DNA from 2 places in the Kitasatospora sp. NPDC052868 genome. Region 2 is predicted to be linked to the other one. Evidence: riboswitches for the same ligand, from Rfam matches in the RefSeq annotation. Region 2 holds a riboswitch; the other holds the start of a gene.
The links. A riboswitch is a leader RNA that binds a small molecule or an ion and turns the genes downstream of it on or off. The one in region 2 is predicted to bind glycine.

Region 1 (3,397 bases), on a different contig from region 2:
CACAGGTCTCACCCGCGGTCACCGTGTCACCGACCTCGGGAAGCTGCACGTAGACGATGTCACCGAGGGCGTCGGCCGCGTGCTTGGTGATGCCGATCGTCGAGACACCGGCCTCGGCGGCGGTCAGCCACTCGTGCTCCTTGGTGTACTGCAGGTGCTGGGGGTTGCTCATGGCGTCATTCTCCAGGATGGGAAGCGGGTACGGCGAAGCGGGCCGCCGGGCGGACGGCTTCGACGATGATCTGTGGAAATGTGCGGGCCGGAAACCAGGCCTCGGCGGGCCCGCCGGAAACCAGCCTCAGCGGGCGCGCCGGTGGATCAGCGGGCGCGCTTGTAGAAGGGCAGCGCCACGACCTGGACCGGCTCGTGCTTGCCGCGCACGTCCACCGCGACGGTGGTGCCCGGGGCGGAGTGCGCCGCGTCCACGTAGGCGATCGCGATCGGCTTGCCCAGGGTGGGGGAGGGCGCGCCGGAGGTGATCCGGCCGATCGGCTCGCCGTCCGCGGAGACCACGGTGTACTCGGCGCGCGGGACGCGCTTGCCCTCGGAGACCAGGCCGACCAGCACCCGCGGCGGGTTGGCCTCGGCCTCGGCGGCGGCCTTCTCCAGCGCCTTGCGGCCGATGAACGCGCCCTCGTTGGTGGTCTTGTCGAAGCGCACCACCCGGCCCAGGCCCGCGTCGAACGGGGTCAGCTCGGTGGAGAGCTCGTGCCCGTACAGCGGCATGCCGGCCTCCAGGCGCAGCGTGTCGCGGCAGGACAGGCCGCAGGCGATCAGACCGCGGTCCGAACCGGCCTCGGTCAGCGCCGTCCAGATCCGCTCGGCGTCGCCGGGGGCGCAGAAGATCTCGAAGCCGTCCTCGCCGGTGTAGCCGGTGCGGGCCAGCAGCACCTCGCGGCCGGCCACCTGGGCCGGGAGGATCGCGTAGTACTTGAGGCCGGCCAGGTCGGCGTCGGTGGTGGCGGCCAGGATCGCGGTGGCCTCGGGGCCCTGGACGGCGACCAGCGAGTAGGTGTCGCGGTCGTCGGTGACGACGGCGTCGAAGCCCTTGGCGCGGCCGATCAGCTCGTCCAGGACCAGCTGGGCGTTGGAGGCGTTGGCGACGACCAGGAAGGCGTCCTCGCGCAGGCGGTAGACGATCAGGTCGTCCAGGATGCCGCCGTCCTCGGCGCAGATCATGGTGTAGCGGGCGCGCAGCACGCCGAGCGCGGAGACGAAGCCGACCAGCGCGTGGTCCAGCATCTCGCCGGCCTGCGGGCCGGTGATGGTGATCTCGCCCATGTGGGAGAGGTCGAACAGACCGGCCTTGGTGCGGACGGCGAGGTGCTCCTCGCGCTCGCTGCCGTAGCGCAGCGGCATGTCCCAGCCGGCGAAGTCGGTCATCGTCGCGCCGAGGGCGCGGTGCAGCGCGTCGAGCGCGGTGAGGCGGAGGGACGACATGGCCTGGAACTCCTCGGTCTGGGCACTCAGGGGTGCGCACGCCGGACCGGTCCCGCTCGGGGGCACGGCCTGCGCGCGGGCATGCGGCGGCAGGGCCTCCCCATCTGTCGTCGAACCTGAGAGCTTCACCGCACGCGGGCCCGCAGCTCTTACAGCTAACAGGACAGCATGGCGGCTTGCACCGTGGGTGGGCGCACGGCAGGGCCGTGTTCCGCTTTCCAGATGTGCCTAACCCGTGCGGTAGGGGTGCCTGAGAGATTCCGGGGAGGACTTGCTCCTTCGGCGCCGGCTGTACCGCCTCTCGGGGTACTCCGGGCTCTCCCGCGCGGGTTCGAGCGGCCGGTATGGAGTTAGGGGCCTCCGGCGGAAAACACGCGGAGACGCGCACATCATGGCACGTCTGTGCCCCACGCGGGAGAGGGGGGAGGGGGAGGGCCCCTTCGCCTGGCGCCCGACTCGCCTCCGGGGCGCTCGGACCCGGCGTCGACGTTCATCGCTGCGGCGCTCCCTCCTTGGTCGGTCGCTTGTCGCTCTTCGCTTTCGGCACCGGCGCGCCCCTTCGGCTCGTCCGCGGGGCGCTAGGCTGCACGCGTCGACGAGCCAGTAGGGCGGTACAGGGCGCATGGGGTACCCGGTGGAGCAGCAGCAGGGGTGGGGCGGCCCGGAGGCGGCGCCACCGGGCGGCGGATGGCCGGCCAACGAGCTGGAGCAGGTGCTCAGCGCCGCGCTCGGTGATCCGGGCGCGACCCCCCGGGTGTTCGAGGTGCTCGCCCGCAGCCAGGTGTGGATCCCGCTGCCGTCCGGGGCCGACCCGCAGGGCCAGGCGCTGGACCTGCCGACGATCGAGCTGGCCGGCGACCCCTACGTGCCGGTGTTCTCCTCGCAGGAGGTGTTCCTGCGGCAGGCGCCCGGGATGGCCTTCGCGGTCGCGCCGGTCTGGGAGTTCGCCCGGGGCCTGCCGCTCGGCGTGGGCATCGCGGTGAACCCCGAGGCGCCGGTCGGCATCCCCGTCCCGCCGCAGGGCGTGGCGGAGCTGCGGCGCGGCCCGCGCGAGGACCGCTGGGAGGCCCCGGACGGGCCGACCGGCGGCCGGGTGGCGCTGCGGGAGCCGGTGGCGGGCGAGGACCCGGAGGCCTTCCTGGCCGCCTGCCGGGCCGAGCTGGCCGTCCTGCCCGGGGTGCTGACCGCCCGCCGCGCGCTGGCCAGCGTCGAGGGCGAGCCGACGGTGATGTTCATCGGCGTGCAGCTGGACCAGGGCGCCCCGGTCGCACCGGCCGCCGTGAACGAGGCGCTCGGCCGCGCGCTGGGAACCGCGCCGCTGCCCGGGGGCGTCCACCTCGTACTGCTCGACCTCGCGGACGATCCCGTCGTCGAGTGGATGCTCAACCGGGTCCGGCCGTTCTACGCCCGGATGTGACGCGTCCCTCCTCACCCGCCACGGGGGAGGAGGGCCCCTTGTAGGCACGTCGGCGTGGCGGCGGTCGGTGGCGCCCCATAGGGTGCGTGCAGACACCCGCCGGGCCGGCGGCAGGTGAGAGAAGAAGAGGCGCAGCGAGGTGGGCGCATGAGTGCGGGAGCGGTAGCGGGCGGTGCACCGGGGCCCTGGGGCCAGTCCTCCGCCGGGCGCCCCGGCGCGGATCCGGGTGCGCTGGAGCGCGCCCTGCGCGAGGTCGGTCCGGAGCGCTACGAGGCGTACGAGGCGCTGCTGCAGGCGCTCGCCGCGGGCCAGGTCTGGATGCTGCTCTGGCACGGCACGCCCGGCAGCCAGGACGCCCAGTACGGAAACATGGAGATCAGCGGCCACGGCTACGCGCCGGCCGTCACCTCGCCCGAGCAGCTGGCCGCGTCCGGCTGGGCGCGGGCGCACGAGGTGATCTCCGGCCGGGAGATCGCCGCCTCGCTGTACCGCACCCGCTGGGGCCTGTGGCTGAATCCGCATGCGCCGGGCGGCGGGGTC
Region 2 (3,397 bases):
GATCGGCGCGAACGGGTGCAGCTGGCCGAACTCGGGCCAGGTCACCGGCTCCATCTCGGTGGTCGCGTTGAGCTTCATGGTGCAGGAGCCCAGCGGGATCATGCCGCGGTCCAGCGCGTAGTCGCGGTCCGACAGGCGGCGCAGGTAGCGCAGCATGGCGGTCTCGGAGCGGTGGCTGTGGAAGACCGGGTGGGTCAGGTACTCGTCCTCGCGCAGCAGCGCGGCGGGCAGCGCGTCGGCGCTCTCCGCCACCTCGACGCCCTGGACGCCGAACGCGGCCCAGACGCCGGCCAGGTGCTCGCGGGTGGTGGTCTCGTCGGTGGAGACGGAGATCCGGTCCGCGCCGTCCTGGAACACGTTGATGCCGTTGGCCCGGGCGGCCTCGGCGATCTCGGCGGCACGGCCGGGGACGACCGCGGTGACGGTGTCGAAGAACTCGCCGTGCAGCAGCTCGACACCGCCGGCCCGCAGGCCCTCGGCGAGCGCGGCGGCGTAGCGGTGGGTGCGGCGGGCGATGTCCGCCAGGCCGTCCGGGCCGTGGTAGACGGCGTACATGGAGGCCATCACGGCGAGCAGCACCTGGGCGGTGCAGATGTTGCTGGTGGCCTTCTCGCGGCGGATGTGCTGCTCACGGGTCTGCAGCGCCAGGCGGTAGGCGCGGTTGCCGTCGACGTCGACGGAGACGCCGACCAGGCGGCCGGGCAGCGAGCGGGCGTACTCGGCGCGGACCGACAGGTAGCCGGCGTGCGGGCCGCCGAAGCCCATCGGGACGCCGAAGCGCTGCGAGGTGCCGCAGGCGATGTCGGCACCGAGCGAACCCGGGGACTTCAGCAGGGTCAGCGCCAGCAGGTCGGCGGCGACGGCGACGATCGCGCCGAGGCCGTGGGCCTGCTCGATGACGGGGGCGAGGTCGCGCACCACGCCGGTGGCGCCCGGGTACTGGAGCAGCAGGCCGAAGACGCCGCGCTCGGCGATCTCGGCCGGGATGCCCGCGGAGAGGTCGGCGACGACGACCTCGACACCGGTCGGCTCGGCACGGGTCTGGATCACCGCGACGGTCTGCGGCAGGGTCTCGGCGTCGACCAGGAAGACACCGCCCTTGACCTTGGTGACACGGCGGGCCAGGGCCATCGCCTCGGCGGCCGCGGTGCCCTCGTCCAGCAGCGAGGAGCCGGAGGTGGGCAGACCGGTCAGGTCGGAGACCAGGGTCTGGAAGTTGATCAGCGCTTCCAGGCGGCCCTGCGAGATCTCCGGCTGGTACGGCGTGTAGGCCGTGTACCAGGCCGGGTTCTCCAGGACGTTGCGCAGCACCACCGGCGGGGTGAAGGTGCCGTAGTAGCCCAGGCCGATCATCGGCTGGAGCACCCGGTTGCGGCCGGCCAGCTCGCGCAGCTCGGCGAGGACCTGGGCCTCGCTGCGGCCGGCGGGCAGGTCCAGGGCGGTGATGGAGCGGATCGCGTCCGGCACGGCGGTGGCGGCGAGCTCGTCCAGGGAGCCGTAGCCGACGTGGGCCAGCATCTTCTCCTGCGCGGCGGCGTCGGGGCCGATGTGGCGGTTCTCGAAGGGACTGGCCAGCTCAAGCTCGGTGAGGGTCGGGACGCTGGTGGGGCGTCCCGCGTTCGGCTGGGCGTTCATGTGGTCGAGGCCTCCTGGTCACGGACCGGCGGGGGTACGCGCGCCGGGCGGCTTAGCCGCTGTGGACAACAGCGGATCGACCTGGGCGGGCGGACCCGACAGGCCTCCCCCTCTGTCATCGGGACCTGAGAGCTTCGCCCGCGCGGTGCGCTGTGGGCGCCCCGCCGGCTTGCACCGTCGGTGAGGGTGGTGGCCGTCGGCTCCCTCGCCGGCGGTCCTGCCCTGCTTTCCAGAGTGACCTATCCCACACGGTACGGATGCCTGAGAGATTCCGGGGAGGAGTTGCTCCTTCGGCGCCCCGACCAGCGACTTCCGCTCTCGGGGACTCTCCCGAGCGGGCTCGGCGGTCGCGCCCAGGGTACCAGCGGGAAGCCCTCCGTTCACGGGTGCGTCAGGTCACTCGCAGAGTTCGCGCATGACCCGGACGGCGCAGCGGGTGGCCCGTCCGGCCCCGCCCGGGTCGCGGGTGTCCGCTTCATGCCTTTTGGTGTGAAGTGGCGGATGGGAAGGGCGCTCCAGCCGCCGACCTGCGGGAGTTCCGCAGGAGCAGCGACTGGAGGAAAGCGTGCAGACCGATATCGACCCCCGGGACCTGATCGGCCACAAGGCGGTCGACCGCAATGGAGACAAGATCGGCACGGTCGACGAGGTGTACCTGGACGACGCCACCGGCCAACCGGAGTGGGCCGCCGTCCGTACCGGCATCTTCGGGCGGGACGCCTTCGTCCCGCTGACCACGAGCGAGTTCTCCGGCGACGAGCTGCGGGTGCCGTACGACAAGTCGCTGGTGAAGGAGTCGCCGGACTTCGGCGTGGGCCAGCACCTGTCACCCGCCCAGGAACTCCAGCTGTACCGCTACTACGGGCTGGACACCCCGCTGGACGGCAGCCCGGCCGCGGGGGACGGCTCCGGCTCCCAGCCGGCCGACCTGGACTTCGGCTCCGTCCCGGCGGCGGATTCGACCACGGGCCGCGCGACCGGAACGGCCGCGGCCGCAGGCGCCGCGGCGGGCGCGGCGGCCGCCACCAGCACGGCGTCCGACCCGGCGCCGTCGCCGACCCCGCCGACGGCCCCGCCCGTGACCCCGCCCCCGGCCGCGGCGCCGGTCAAGCCGCTCGCCTTCCACTCGGCGGAGAGCACGACCCCGAGCTCCCCCACCATCCCGGCGGCCGACCTCGGCAAGCCGTCCGAACCCGCCACGGAGGCCAACGTGCGGACCGTCAGTACCGCCGCACCCGAGACCCGGGCGCCGAGCAGCTCGGCGCCCGCCGCCCCGGTCGTCCCCGCCACCCCGGTCGGCACCCCGAGTGCCGCGCCCTCCACCACCCCGGCCGCCACCGGCGGCCCGGCCGCGTCCGCGCCCAGCGGCCCGGTGGAGATCACCTGCCGCGAGGAGCGCCTGGACATCATCACCGAGTGGCACGTCCTGGGCACCGCCAAGCTGCGCAAGTACGTGACCAGCGAGCCGGTCGAGCGCCGCGTCCCGGTGGTGCGCGAGCGGGTCCGGGTCGAGCGGATGCCGGTCGGCGATGCCGAGCGGGCGGCGCTCAGCGACAAGGACATCGCCGAGGCCGTCGAGGAGGTCACCCTGCGCGAGGAGCGCCCGGTGGTCCGCAAGTACCTGGCGCCGATCGAGCGGGTCCGCCTGGTCGTCGAGCGGTACACCTCCGAGGAGGTGATCCGCGACGAGCTGCGCCGCGAGCACGTCGAGGTGCACGACAACACCGCGACCACCTCGACCCCCGCCCCCTCGACCGCGCAC

Region 1: linked by a shared signal. The riboswitch ahead of gcvT (glycine cleavage system aminomethyltransferase GcvT) and the one ahead of gcvP (aminomethyl-transferring glycine dehydrogenase) in region 2 are both predicted to bind glycine.

Annotation. Positions count from the first base shown of each region.
Region 1 is NZ_JBITZW010000003.1:457,935-461,331, forward strand. Features, by position in the region: gene gcvH (glycine cleavage system protein GcvH) at 1-172, opposite strand, end outside; gene gcvT (glycine cleavage system aminomethyltransferase GcvT) at 319-1,440, opposite strand; glycine riboswitch at 1,669-1,774, opposite strand; gene ACIGZJ_RS08410 (enhanced serine sensitivity protein SseB) at 2,075-2,857, shown strand; gene ACIGZJ_RS08415 (enhanced serine sensitivity protein SseB C-terminal domain-containing protein) at 3,005-3,397, shown strand, end outside.
Region 2 is NZ_JBITZW010000045.1:14,126-17,522, reverse strand. Features, by position in the region: gene gcvP (aminomethyl-transferring glycine dehydrogenase) at 1-1,635, opposite strand, end outside; glycine riboswitch at 1,875-1,978, opposite strand; gene ACIGZJ_RS36525 (PRC and DUF2382 domain-containing protein) at 2,201-3,397, shown strand, end outside.